2 regions of the Halobacillus sp. H74 genome follow, and region 1 is predicted to be linked to the other one. Evidence: riboswitches for the same ligand, from Rfam matches in the RefSeq annotation. Region 1 holds a riboswitch; the other holds the start of a gene.

Evidence for each region. Region 1 has a riboswitch for S-adenosylmethionine ahead of ACTWPX_RS03575 (sulfite exporter TauE/SafE family protein). Riboswitches for the same ligand answer to the same signal wherever they lie in the genome.
Region 2: linked by a shared signal. The riboswitch ahead of ACTWPX_RS11785 (methionine ABC transporter ATP-binding protein) and the one ahead of ACTWPX_RS03575 (sulfite exporter TauE/SafE family protein) in region 1 are both predicted to bind S-adenosylmethionine.

Annotation. Positions count from the first base shown of each region.
Region 1 is NZ_JBQQCI010000002.1:66,276-73,429, forward strand. Features, by position in the region: gene rpe (ribulose-phosphate 3-epimerase) at 1-90, shown strand, start outside; gene ACTWPX_RS03550 (thiamine diphosphokinase) at 208-867, shown strand; gene spoVM (stage V sporulation protein SpoVM) at 910-990, shown strand; gene rpmB (50S ribosomal protein L28) at 1,177-1,365, opposite strand; gene ACTWPX_RS03565 (Asp23/Gls24 family envelope stress response protein) at 1,608-1,970, shown strand; gene ACTWPX_RS03570 (DAK2 domain-containing protein) at 2,002-3,669, shown strand; gene ACTWPX_RS03575 (sulfite exporter TauE/SafE family protein) at 3,762-4,652, opposite strand; SAM riboswitch class I at 4,766-4,865, opposite strand; SAM riboswitch class I at 5,045-5,163, shown strand; gene ACTWPX_RS03580 (phosphoadenylyl-sulfate reductase) at 5,251-5,979, shown strand; gene sat (sulfate adenylyltransferase) at 6,003-7,154, shown strand.
Region 2 is NZ_JBQQCI010000004.1:507,165-514,318, forward strand. Features, by position in the region: gene gcvH (glycine cleavage system protein GcvH) at 1-32, shown strand, start outside; gene ACTWPX_RS11770 (toprim domain-containing protein) at 168-515, shown strand; gene ACTWPX_RS11775 (thioredoxin family protein) at 526-837, shown strand; gene ACTWPX_RS11780 (TlpA family protein disulfide reductase) at 1,158-1,577, opposite strand; SAM riboswitch class I at 1,667-1,772, shown strand; SAM riboswitch class I at 2,003-2,114, shown strand; gene ACTWPX_RS11785 (methionine ABC transporter ATP-binding protein) at 2,194-3,219, shown strand; gene ACTWPX_RS11790 (methionine ABC transporter permease) at 3,212-3,880, shown strand; gene ACTWPX_RS11795 (MetQ/NlpA family ABC transporter substrate-binding protein) at 3,911-4,768, shown strand; gene ACTWPX_RS11800 (carboxymuconolactone decarboxylase family protein) at 4,835-5,200, shown strand; gene ACTWPX_RS11805 (hypothetical protein) at 5,427-5,567, shown strand; gene sufC (Fe-S cluster assembly ATPase SufC) at 5,803-6,588, shown strand; gene sufD (Fe-S cluster assembly protein SufD) at 6,608-7,154, shown strand, end outside.

The DNA of each region.
Region 1 (7,154 bases):
GCTGGAGCTGACGTCCTGGTTGCGGGAAGTGCGATCTTTAACCAAACCGACCGCAAAAAGGCGATCGCGGATATACGAAACGCATTATGAATCATGGTGAAGATAGATAGGAAGCTCAAAGGATTGCTTCAGCAGATCCTTTGAGCTTTTTCTATAAACCCGGATAAAGCTTGTCCGACTTGCGGAATGAGGAAAGGATGATAAAAAATGAAAAGGATTGTGGTGGTCGGCGGTGGACCTAAATCATATATCCCTGATTTGAGAAAGTTTCCCTTTCAAGACTGTTTATGGATTGGGGCTGATCAAGGTGCTGAGGTCCTAGTAGAAAATGGACTTTCGCCAGACTTGGCCATCGGTGATTTTGATTCCGTATCAGATGAATCTTTCCGGAGAATTCAAGAAACTTCTAAACAAGTGAAAGTCTTTCCGGATGAAAAAGATGAAACGGATTTGGAATTAGCTATTAGTGAGGCACTCAAAAGGTCACCTGAGCATATTCTATTATTCGGAGTGACTGGCGGAAGAATCGATCACTCACAAGCTAACCTGCAACTCCTCTATCCGCTTCTGAAGAAAGAAGTGAAAGGAACGATTATCGATCAACAGAATCAGGTGGAATTAGTCGGGGCAGGCGAGCATACAATGGAAGCGGATGAGCATTATCCCTATGTTTCTTTTTTACCAATTACGCTCGAAGTGAAAGATCTTACACTAGGAGGCTTTTATTATCCATTGGAAAAAGCCTATCTGCCCTATGGGTCCACCTTGTGCATCTCTAATCGATTGATTGCAGATACGGGTACTTTTTCTTTCATATCAGGCATACTCTTAGTAGTAAGAAGTAAAGACTTGACTAATAGAGGGTAAAGAGGGGATTTCGCATTAGTTCACATAGGAGGAGGGGGCTCTTTGAAGTTTTATACCATCAAACTCCCACGGTTCGTCGGGGGTATAGTGCGCGCAGTCATAAGTACTTTTAAAAAAGATTAGTACAAAAGCAAACGTTTCTTGAAAGGATGTTCAGCCTTAGTAATGCTGGGCATCCCACATCTTGTGAGCGAGACAAGTATCCAAAAGCATTGGGCTGACCAATTGAGGAAGCCCGGTAAATACCATAAAAAAAAGCACCCATTTAAGGGTGCTTTTTTAAAAGTTCATGAAGCCCAAGACCAGTGATTATACGCGCTGTACTTTACCGGACTTAAGTTCACGAGCTGTAACGTAAACCTTTTGAGGCTTGCCATCCACAAGGATGCGAACTTTTTGAACATTAGCTTTGAATTTACGTTTATTAGCGTTCATCGCGTGTGAACGGTGGTTACCTGAGCGTGTACCTTTACCAGATAGAACACTTCTTCTTGCCATATGAAAATCCCTCCTGTTACATACATAAATCATCAGATACTTAGTAACTTTATCATATAGAATAGGTGTTTGCAATAAGCAGAATCGAATTATATCAAGAATTTCTTCTTGACAGATACTATAGATTGTTACAAAGTATAATAGGGATATACAGCTTATTTTCTGAGAAATGAATAGCAATTCATGCGTTCAACTTATGTTATAATAAGTGAAGAAATAGAGGAAAATAAAGGAGGATCTATATGTCCGTTGATTTAAATAATAAATATGGTCATATAACAATAAGTAATGAAGTCATCTCAACGATTGCTGGTGGTGCAGCAGTTGAATGCTACGGAATCGTCGGTATGGCATCAAAAAATCAAATCCGTGACGGCCTATCTGAAATGTTACGCAAAGAGAACTTTTCAAAAGGGGTCGTGGTCAGACAGGACGAAGATCGCCTCCATATAGATATGTACATTATCGTGAGTTATGGTACAAAGATTTCTGAAGTGGCCCATAACGTCCAATCACAAGTGAAATACACATTAAACAAAACAATCGGATTGTCTATCGACTCTGTGAATATTTTCATACAAGGAGTCCGGGTGACAAGCGAATAGGCAGCAGTTGTAGTCAAAGGAGGAAGTAAGCGTGACGTTACAAAAGTTAGACGGCAAAACCTTAGCCGAAATGATTTTGCAAGGGGCACATCATTTAAAACAGAAATCACAGATGATTGATGCATTGAACGTTTTTCCAGTGCCGGACGGGGATACAGGGACGAATATGAACTTGTCCATGACTTCTGGGGCGGAGGAAGTAAGAATGGTCGATCGGAATCATGCAGGCATCGTTTCTAAATCACTATCCAAAGGGTTATTAATGGGTGCGCGCGGGAACTCCGGCGTCATACTTTCCCAGATTTTCCGTGGATTTTCCAAAGTGGTCGAAGAGAAAGAAACTTTAACGACGAAAGATTTCTCAGATGCGCTTCAAGGAGGCGTTACCACTGCTTATAAAGCTGTTATGAAACCTGTGGAAGGTACAATTTTGACGGTTGCAAAAGATGCTGCAGAAGCTTCTGTCGATCTCGCTGAGCAGGAAAGCGACTTCATCCCTTTCGTAGAAGGTGTTGTTGCTGCTGCAAAAGAATCGTTGAAGCGGACGCCTGATCTATTACCTGTTTTGAAAGAAGTCGGAGTCGTAGACAGTGGTGGTCAAGGATTAGTGACCATTTATGAAGGTTTTCTTGCCAACTTGAAAGGGGAAGAACTTCCTGATATCGATGATACGGTTTCCATGGATGATATGGTAAGTGCCGAACACCATAAGCTTGCCCAAGACTTTATGAATACAGAAGACATTGAATTCGGTTACTGTACAGAGTTCATGGTCAAATTCGAAGAGGATAAATTAGCAGAGACTCCTTACGATGAAGATGAATTTCGTAATCAGTTGAGCGAAATCGGTGATTCCCTGCTCGTTGTTTCTGATGAAGATTTGATCAAAGTTCATGTCCATGCAGAATACCCTGGTGAAGCCATGACACTAGGCCAAAAGTACGGAAGTCTGATCAACATGAAAATTGAAAATATGCGTGAACAGCATACTTCGATTGTCGGTAAGAAGAAAAAAGAAAAGCCGAAGTCAAATCAAAAAGCGGAGTACGGAATTGTTACAGTAAGCATGGGGGAAGGCATCAAAAAATTATTTGAAAGTCTCGGAGCCACTGTGGTCATCCAGGGTGGTCAGACGATGAACCCAAGTACACAGGATTTATCTGAAGCCATCAAAGAAGCTCATGCTAAACGTGTGTTAGTTTTGCCGAATAACAAAAATATCGTGATGGCTGCTGAGCAAGCGGCGGAAATCGCAGAAGATGAAGTTGTGGTCATCCCGACTAAAACCATTCCTCAAGGCATGAGTGCTTTATTAGGATTTAATCCTGAAGCAGACCTGATGGCGAATAAAGATGAAATGATCAGCCTTATGTCCGTCGTGAAAACCGGTCAAATTACGTATGCGGTAAGAGATACGCAAATCGATGGCCTGAACATTGAGAAAGATCATTTCATGGGGATTGCGGATGGCAAAATTTCCTCAACTGATCAAAATGCCCTGACAACAGCTAAAACGCTGTTAAGTCAAATGATTGATGAGAACGAAGATGAAATACTGACGATTCTGACAGGGGAAGACGTCGAAGAACATGAAGTCACAGAGCTTGAAGAATACCTTGAAGAAACATATGAAGATTTAGAGGTGGAGATTCACGTGGGTGGTCAACCGATCTATTCTTATATTTTCTCCATTGAATAGAAAAAAGTACCCTCACCTGTGAACGGATCTGCCATACGCGAAGGCTCAGAGTATTAGCTCTGAGCCTTTTTTCTGTTAAAAGGGATAGGCAGTCAAGTTTGACTGCGGAGGTTCGTACGTTTCAGTTTGACGTACTTTTTTACAGAATGAACGATTGCCACAATATAACCAGCTATCAATAGAGAATAAATCAGGACGGTTCCTGTGCTATTGAGAGGTATGGTGATCATAATGGTTCTTACATTAGTCAATACGATGAACCCTCCGGCAAGTACTCCGAGGACGAGCGGAGGCATAATACGGACAAGCCATGCTGCAAGAGGTGCAGCTATCACACCGCCGATGATGAACGCGAACACCAACAGCCAACTGAATTGTTCCCATCCTAAAAAAGTCAAAAATCCAAGTGTTGCTGAAATAGTCACGATGAATTCACTTGTGTCCACAGTCCCAATCACTTTACGCGGCTCGATCTTTTCACGTGAAAGAAGGACAGGCGTATTAACCGGCCCCCATCCTCCGCCACCAATCGAATCGAGAAACCCACCGACAAAACCTAATGGGTAGATAAATCGCTTGTTCAGCGGCTTGTCGCTTTTATTGAGCGTTTTATTCCGATTAAGTGAAAGAAAACGGACTACGATGTAAATTCCTAAACCCAGAAGAAAAACGGATATGTATGGGCGAATGGTTTCACCAGGGATGCGACTTAATAAAGCTGCACCGAAAAATGCACTGACCGCGCCGGGCAGGGCCAGTTTTAGGACAAGTCTCCTATCGACATTGCCAAACTTGAAATGAGAGAATCCGGAAGCAGCTGTTGTGGCAACCTGGGCCATATGAATAGAAGCAGAAGCAACTGCAGGTGCCAGGCCATAAGTGAGTAAGATTGAGGAAGATGTCAGGCCGAATCCCATACCAAGGGCACCGTCAATTAACTGGGTGAAAAATCCTACCAATGCGAAAATTAATAATTTATTCAAAAACAACCTCTCCTTTGATTAAACATATAAGTTTACTTGGTTTTATGGTTGAAGAGGTCTGAAAAAGACATAAATAAAACCTCTCCAATGAGAAGAGGTCCAAATAAAGCCTCTCCTTATTTCTCAGACGAGTTGTCTGCTGGAATGAGCACCTTTCAGTGTGGTTGCTGCGGGATCGTCAGACCAGGTTCCTCCCCCGACTCTTCATAAGGATTCAATTTTTAAAATGATAATATATCTAAAACTAATGGACACTGAATGTTATGTCAAGAACTAATTCCGAAATTAACAGAAAAATTGTAATTTTTTAAAATGGTATTGACATATCTATAAAAGGAGCCTAAGATTTGTATCAATTAGTTTTTCAGAAAACTTAATCAACCTATCCTGTTTTCTTATCATGAGAGGTGGAGGGACTGGCCCTTCGAAGCCTCGGCAACGGGTCTGATGTTAGTTGATCAGACACTGTGCCAATTCCAGCAAGTGGTTGAACCGCTTGGAAAGATAAGAAGAATGGTTCTTACTTTACCGAGTAAATACCTTTCTTCTTATCCACGAAGAAAGGTATTTTTGTTTGAAGCAATGAAAGGAGGAGCTTATGGAAAACGATATTGTCACTTATGATCATTTTCCGGGGGATCCATTCACAAACCATCAACCAGATGACGAAACGAAGGGTGCACTTGATGTCATTCATTGGGCTTATGGACAATACGGGTCAGATGTTGTATATGCTTGCAGCTTTGGAGCAGAAGGAATCGTTCTCATTGATCTTATTTCAAAGGTGAAACCAGATGCTGAAGTAGTCTTTCTAGATACTGGCCTTCATTTCCAGGAAACCTATGAATTGATTGAAAAAGTGAAAAATAGATACCCTGAATTACGAATTCACATGAAAAAACCTGAACTGACAGTAGAGGAACAAGCGGAGGAGCATGGGTCAGCCTTGTGGAAACGCCAGCCGGATCAATGCTGTTATATTCGTAAAATCAAACCTCTTGAAGATGCACTCTCAGGTGCGGCGGCCTGGTTTTCTGGCCTCAGACGTGAACAGTCACCTAGTCGGAGTAAAACTGATTTCGTAAATAAGGATGAGCGTTTTAAGTTAATCAAGGTATGCCCCCTAATTCATTGGACATGGGAAGACGTTTGGCAATATATCCGACTAAATCGCTTGGATTACAATGAATTGCATGATCAAAACTATCCGAGTGTCGGCTGCATCCCTTGCACCTCGCCAAGTACAGACGAGAGCCGGTCGGGCAGGTGGAAAGGATTCAATAAAACAGAATGCGGACTTCATACAGCTGGAAATAACAATAGCTGAATAACAAAAGGAGGAATTATAAAATGTCTATCATTACACCTCATGGAGGAAAATTAATTAATAAATGGAGTAATAATCAGCAGGAGGATTTTACAGGGAGTATTGAATTGGATGCGATGGCATTAAGTGATGTCGAGCTGATCGCGAATGGTGCCTACAGCCCTCTTGAAGGATTTTTAAATCAAGCAGACTACGATTCTGTAGTCGAGAATCTCAGACTTGCAGATGGGACACCGTGGAGTATTCCGATCACCCTTCCGGTGGATGAAGCGACAGCCGCTGAGTTGCAGCAAGGAAATCGAGTGAAATTAGTGAAAGATGGAAAGGTTTATGGAGCCATTGAAGTATCTGACATATATCAACCGGATAAAGAGAAGGAAGCCGAAAATGTGTACTTAACTACTGATCTGGGTCATCCCGGGGTGAAGAAGTTGTTTGGCCGACCAGATCATTACGTAGCTGGAGATATTGAAGTATTTCAAAGCTCAACAAAAGAACATGATGATCGATTCTACCTGGACCCTGCGGAATCGAGAGAGTTGTTCCAACAGTTGGGTTGGGAAAAAGTCGTGGGCTTTCAAACGAGAAATCCAGTACATAGAGCCCATGAATATATCCAAAAGGCGGCTCTTGAAACTGTAGACGGCTTATTTCTGAACCCACTGGTCGGGGAAACAAAGAGTGATGATATCCCAAGTGATGTTCGAATGAAGAGCTATCAAGTCTTAATTGATAACTATTACCCGAAAGATCGTGTTACATTAGCCGTTTTCACTGCAGCTATGCGCTACGCTGGTCCGAGAGAAGCTATTTTCCACGCTATTGTACGGAAAAACTTTGGCTGTTCCCATTTCATTGTCGGAAGGGATCATGCAGGTGTAGGCGACTATTACGGGACTTATGATGCACAGAAAATCTTCAGCCATTTTGAAGAGGATGAATTGGAAATAACGCCATTATTTTTTGAACACAGTTTTTACTGCAAAGCCTGTGAAGCGATGGCATCGCATAAAACTTGTCCACATGAAAAAGAAAATCACGTCATTCTTTCTGGCACAAAAGTGAGAGAACTATTACGAAATGGAGAAAAACCGCCAAAAACATTCAGTCGTCCTGAAGTAGTCGAAATTCTGATCGATGGATTACAAGAAAAGACCGCAGGAGTGAAAGGGTGA
Region 2 (7,154 bases), on a different contig from region 1:
AAGAATATAAAGAAATGATAAATGAAGATTAATTCTTATTAAATTTACAAGCAATTGTACAGACAGGGCTACATATGCTTCCTTGTCTGACATGATCGCGTTTGATCTTATCATGTTCAGACCATGCCCCTTTGGCATGGTCTGTTTCTATATAGAAGGTGATGAAGATGGATGGAGAACGTATTGTCATTGTAGAAGGTATCACAGACAAGAAGAAGCTGAAAAAGGTGCTGGATGAAGAAGTTGAAATCATTTGTACTCATGGGACCTTAGGAATAGAGCGCATGGAAGAAATGATTCTCGATTTTAATTTGGATGAACGCTCTGTCTATATTTTAGTTGATGAAGACGATTCAGGCTATAAGTTGCGTAAGCAATTAACTGAAGAGCTCCCCCACGCAGAACATATTTATATTGACAAAGCTTTTCGTGAAGTGGCGGCGACCCCTGAGCCCGAGATAGCTAGAGCTTTGCTGAGCAGGCATTTCAATGTAAAACCGATTTATCTAATTTAGGAGGACTCCTGTGCAAGAACTTGTACCTAATGAAACCGTAGAAATGATTCGTGCTGATAGAATAACACTCACTTTTGTACAAAGCCCTTTTTGCGGTACCTGTCACTTGGCGAAAAAAATGCTTTCCACATTGGAAGCTTTGTATGAAAAAGATATTTTCCAAGAAATGAACGCTTCTCTTCACCCATCACTGATGGAGCACTTTAAGATTAAAAGTGTTCCCTGCCTTTTGGTGACCAGAGAAGGAAAAGTGATTGAAAAAATTTATGCATTTCATTCTGTTCCATTTATGAGGGACAAAATATCTAACTATGTAGAATAAGTTAATAATTACCCGGGAAATGACGAAGGGCTCCTCCTCTTGCGAAATTACGAATTGGGAGGAGTTTTATGTTGGTGACTTTTAAAGAAGAAGACATTGTAAGTCGAAGTGCTGGTTTGATATTTTGATTCAAGTCAAAGTACTCGAGTTATTTCCAGTGGTGTTATGTATGATTTTCCTGCACTGCCCCCATAAAGGGAAGTCCTGACAAGGGAGTAAAAGAAAAGGAGTCGGATGACAATGCATTGAACTCTCCCTTGCCACGACCTTATATGAAAAGTAATCCATAGTAATGTGTTAGGGGGTGTTGCTGATGTTATCTAAATTAGGGCACCGAGAGATTCTACAACATCCAAAAAGGATGCTTGATCGCCAAAGCGGTCATGAATGTTTCCTTGTTGATCGATGATGATCGTCGTCGGAACGCCCTGGCAAGCATACAAGTCATATGTCATACGTCCCTCATCAACGAGAGTCGGTTGATTTAAAAACTTTTCAGCGAATTCAACGCCTTCTTTTACATCCCGTTCCCTTCCTGAAACATTTATAGTTACCATCTTCACTTTTTCGTGATCCACAGTACTGTAAAGCTGTTCTTTCTTGGGAAGGTCTTTTCCACAATCAGGACACCAAGAGGTCCAAAAGGTCAGGACGATAACTTTCTCTATGTCATCCTCCAGGTTATAAGTTGATTCTCCAGTAATATAAGGGAGTTCAAAATGAGGGGCTTGTTCTTTCATAATCATTCTCCTTGTATAAGATGAAATTAACGTTTGACGTTATTCTCAACCCCATGCTAACATATATTATAATTTCATAACGACATCTTCACTTATCCAGAGTGGCGGAGGGACTGGCCCGACGATGCCCAGCAACCGGCAAAATAATGCACGGTGCTAATTCCAGCAAAGTCATCAGACTTTGACAGATGAGAAGAGACAGACAGGGAATCTCTTCTATTTTGAAGGGGTTTTTTTAGTTTCAGTTGATAGAGGATATCATTGCGGTCGTTTGTTAAAGGATACTTTGACACTCATTCATCCAAATAATTTTGAAATTTGTCGAAATACCACGGGTTATAGTTGACACAAAATTCCCACAGTGCTAGAATCCATCTTGTGATGCTAAAGTGAGTTAAAGTAATAATAAGTTAATATGCTAAAATCTCTTATCTAGAGTGGCGGAGGGACTGGCCCTGTGATGCCCGGCAACCGGCAAGTGAAAACTTGGTAAGGTGCCAATTCCTGCAAAGTTGAAATTCCTTTGGCAGATGAGAGAACAGATATTAAGACGACACAAAAACGCCTTTCTGTTCTCATAACAGTAAGGCGTTTTTTTGAAATGGAGGGAGACACCATGATTTCAATCGAAGGCTTATCGAAAATCTTCCATACGAAAGACCAAGAAGTTAGAGCGGTGGATGATTTAAGTCTAAATATAGGCAAAGGAGAAATTTATGGAGTAATAGGTTACAGTGGTGCTGGTAAAAGTACCTTCATTCGACTTTTGAACCGTTTGGAGGACCCCACTGAAGGAAGTATTACTATGGATGATCAAAATTTGACAGCTTTAAGTAAAGGGAAGCTTAGAGTCGCCAGGCAAGAAATAGGGATGATTTTTCAGCATTTCAACCTTTTATGGTCACGAACGGTCTATGATAATATATCCTTCCCTTTAGAAATTGCAGGGGTATCCAAAGGAGACCGCCAAAAAAGGGTTAATGAATTGATTGAACTTGTAGGGCTGAGTGGGCGCGGCAATTCATACCCTTCACAATTGAGTGGAGGACAAAAGCAAAGGGTTGGAATCGCCAGAGCTTTGGCTAATAATCCAAAAGTGCTGCTTTGTGACGAAGCTACTTCTGCCTTGGATCCCGAGACTACAGATTCAATTTTAGACTTACTTGTCGATATCAATGAAAAATTAAGCTTGACGATTGTTCTCATTACTCATGAAATGCATGTCATCCGCAAAATTTGTCACCAAGTAGCTGTCATGGAACAGGGGAAAATCGTTGAGCAAGGTGATGTACTAGATGTATTTTTACATCCAGAAAAAAAAGTCACTAAAAGATTCGTGGACCAAGTAATGGGGGATCCGGAAAAAGAAACTTCCATGCAGTTGATCAAAGATAATTATCGAACTGGTGAAATCATTAAGCTTCACTTTGTTGGTGAGAGTACTAACCAAGCTTTAATCAGTGATATATCAAGAAAATTCGAGTTAGATGTAAATATCCTTCATGGGAAAATCACTCAAACCCAAAAAGGGGCGTACGGAACAATGTTCGTCCAGTTTGACGGGGAACAGAGTGAAATTGAGAGAGCAATAGAGTATATTGAATCGACCTCTGTAGAAGTGGAGGTGAATCCTCATGTTTAATCAGTTATTTCCGAACGTAAGAATGGAAGACATGATAACAGCTACAAATGAAACCATTTATATGACACTGATTTCTGTTGCTGGAACGTTCGTTATTGGATTATTACTAGGTTTATTACTTTATTTATCTGGTCCAGGGGGGCTCTGGCAGAATAAAATGCTGAACTGGGTCACAGCATCGCTTGTTAACATATTTCGTGCCATTCCATTTATTATTCTGATTTTGCTATTATTCCCGTTTACGGATTTCTTAATGGGTACGATTCGAGGACCTAAAGCCGCTTTGCCAGCTTTAATCATAGGAGGAGCGCCATTTTATGCACGTCTGGTAGAAATTGCATTGAAAGAAGTGGATAAAGGTGTTGTAGAAGCAGCCAAATCAATGGGGGCTAAATACTCAACAATCGTTTTCAAAGTACTGCTGCCGGAATCAAAGCCAGCACTAATCTCCGGGATTACTGTCACGGCCATTGCATTGATTGGTTATACCGCTGTAGCAGGCGCGATCGGAGCTGGTGGTTTAGGTGACTTTGCTTATTTCTATGGATTCCAGCGTAGTAACTGGGATGTAGTGTTTATGTGTACTGTCATCATCATTATCATTGTTTTTATTTTCCAATTCATCGGGGACTTAGCAACCCGTAAATTGGATAAAAGATAAAAAATATATATTAAAGGGAGAGTTTATAAAATGAAAAATATTTGGACAGGCGCACTTGCCTTATTATTTGTACTTGTACTTACTGCTTGTGGTTCTTCTGAAGATAATACTTCAGGTTCTGAAGAAGGAGGAAGTGAAGGAAGCTCTGAAATTAAAGTCGGGGCAACGAGTGTTCCTCATGCGGAGGTTTTGGAAGAGGCGAAACCACTTCTTGAAGAAAAAGGCATTACATTAACGATTGAGGAGTATCAAGACTACATTTTACCTAATAAAGATTTGGCTGAAGGACGTATTGATGCTAACTATTTCCAAACCATTCCTTATTTAGAATTACAAGAAGAAGAGAATGATGGATTTGATTTCGTGAACCTTGGTGGGATTCATATTGAACCAATCGGAGTTTATTCTCAAAAATATGATAACCTGGAGGATGTAGAAGAAGGTACAACACTTGTTATGAGCCGTTCTGTTTCTACTCATGGCCGAGTTCTTTCCTTATTAGAAAAAGAAGGACTGATCAAATTGGATGAGAATGTTGAAAAAGTGGATGCTACGGTAGATGATATCGTTGAAAATCCTAAAAATATCGAATTTGATACGGGTGTTGATGCTGCAGGACTTCCAGAAGTTTATAAGCGTGAAGAAAATGTACTAGTTGCCATTAATACGAACTATGCTATAGAAGCAGACCTGTCACCAAAAGAAGATGCGATAATTCTAGAGGGTACGAATTCGCCTTATGTTAATGTGGTAGCAGCTCAAAGCAAAGATAAAGATAATGAAGCACTCAATCAATTGGTACAAGTCCTTCGCTCTGAAGAAATCCAAACCTTCATTAAAGAAGAGTATAATGGAGCCGTTGTACCTGTTTCTGGTGATGCAGAATAACGGATAAAATGAGTGACTGCTGTTGATACTAACGGCAGTCACTTTATTTTTTTAGGAGGTAAAAAGATGCAAGAGAAAAATATGACATGGACTCAGACATATTTACATGATTATAAAGAAGGTATAGGGGTATTCTCAGACCATATGCCGGAAGTGGCTCATAAATTCAGCCAATTCACAGAAGAGTGCTTTAAAGAGGGGGATGTCTCCCAAAAGCATAAGCAGTTGATGGCACTTGGGATCAGTATCGTTGCTCAAGATGAATATTGTATGATTTATCATACCAAAGGTTGTGTAGATCAAGGGGCGTCAGAAAAAGAAATCCTTGAAGCTTGTGGCGTAGCTGCTGCTTTTGGTGGAGGAGCAGCTCTCAGTCAAGCCGTTACCCTCGTCCAGGATGCATATATGGATTTAACAACTAGTATCAATTGATTGAATAATTTGAATATTAAAGAAAAAAAGATGTATTCTTTAAACAGAAAAGAATTAAACGCTTACATCGCACCAAACGACAGTTGAGGGTCTTATTTGGACTTTCACGGTGTTTTGTCTAACGTATAATGCTGTGATATTCTAAATTATGTAAATAATCTGAAAGGATTGATTCGTTATTAGTGACGATCTGCAATTGAATTACACTGCTGATATGGAGAAAGCCATGCACCAAGCGCATAACATGAGTTATGCGGAGTACAGCAGAAAGTTGGATACGCGATTAGAAGTAGAAGAAAAGCGCCAACGTGAATTCGAAGAGAGTCAGAAAATGATTGCCCAGGTCGACCGTCAATTGCATAGATAATTTATTTTGATTGAATCAGGTGTCTTTAGCCACCTGATTTTTTCATGTTATAATAAGGATGAGTAATGAAAATATTGGTGATTTGTGAAACTGGTTTCTTCTATTCATATTAGTAGGAAAAAGTTGATAACAAATACTAAATGATATAAGATTGTAATGAGAATAAATTGAGAATGGTTCTTTGATCCCTATCAACCAGGACATTCGATAATAATAGATACTGGAGGTATACATTATGTCAGGATCAACTTTAGAAATTAAAGATCTTCATGTAGAAATTGAAGGTCAAGAAATCCTTAAAGGTGTTAATTTAACAATCAACGGTGGTGAATTCCACGCTGTTATGGGACCCAACGGAACAGGGAAATCCACCTTGGCTTCTGCAATTATGGGACATCCTAAATATGAAGTGACAAAAGGTGAAGTATTGCTTGATGGCGAGAACGTTCTTGAAATGGAAGTAGACGAACGTGCGCAGGCTGGTCTATTTCTTGCAATGCAGTATCCAAGTGAAATCAGTGGAGTGACAAATTCTGACTTCTTACGTTCATCTATCAACGCGCATCGGGAAGAAGGCGATGAGATTTCATTGATGAAGTTCATTAAAGAAATGGACGCAAAAATGGATACACTTGATATGGATAAAAACATGGCCCAGCGTTACTTGAACGAAGGTTTCTCCGGCGGTGAGAAAAAACGAAATGAAATCCTTCAATTAATGATGATTCAACCAGCGATCGCAATTCTTGATGAGATCGATTCTGGTCTTGACATCGACGCTTTGAAAGTTGTAGCACAAGGTATCAACGAAATGCGCAACGAAAATTTTGGTTGCTTGATCATTACCCACTATCAGCGTTTGCTGAACTATATCACTCCAGATAAAGTTCACGTTATGATGCAAGGTCGCGTAGTGAAATCCGGTGGTCCAGAACTTTCTCGCCGCCTGGAAGAAGAAGGGTACGAGTGGATTAAACAAGAACTTGGCATCGAAGATGAAACAATCGGCCAAAAAGCGTAATCAAGATAGGAGGGTAATCATGACAGTAGAAGTCTCACTACCATACGATAAAGAGTATGTCACACAATTCTCCCAGGGCTTACAAGAGCCGGAATGGATGAAAAACCTTCGTCTTAGCGCCTTGGAGAAATCTGAATCTCTTCCATTACCAAAACCAGATAAAACGAATATCTCGAAATGGAACTTCACTGAATTCGATCATCACGTTTCCAGTGATCCGATAGATTCTCTGGATGATCTTCCTGTAGAGATTAAAAACTTCTTAGATGAAGAAAAAGAACAACAAAACCTTGTTATTCAACGGAATCATACAGTTGCATATGGAACAATTGATCAAAAACTCAAGGATCAAGGTGTTATTTTCACTGACATCTCTACTGCACTCCAAGAGCACAGTGACTTGGTTGAAAAATATTATATGAATGATGCTGTGCATGTAGATGAGCACCGTTTAACAGCTCTTCATGCTGCACTGATGAATGGCGGTATTTTCTTGTATGTTCCTAAGGGCGTACAAATTGAAGACCCTATTCAAGCGATTTTTTGGCAGGAAGATCCTAAAGCTT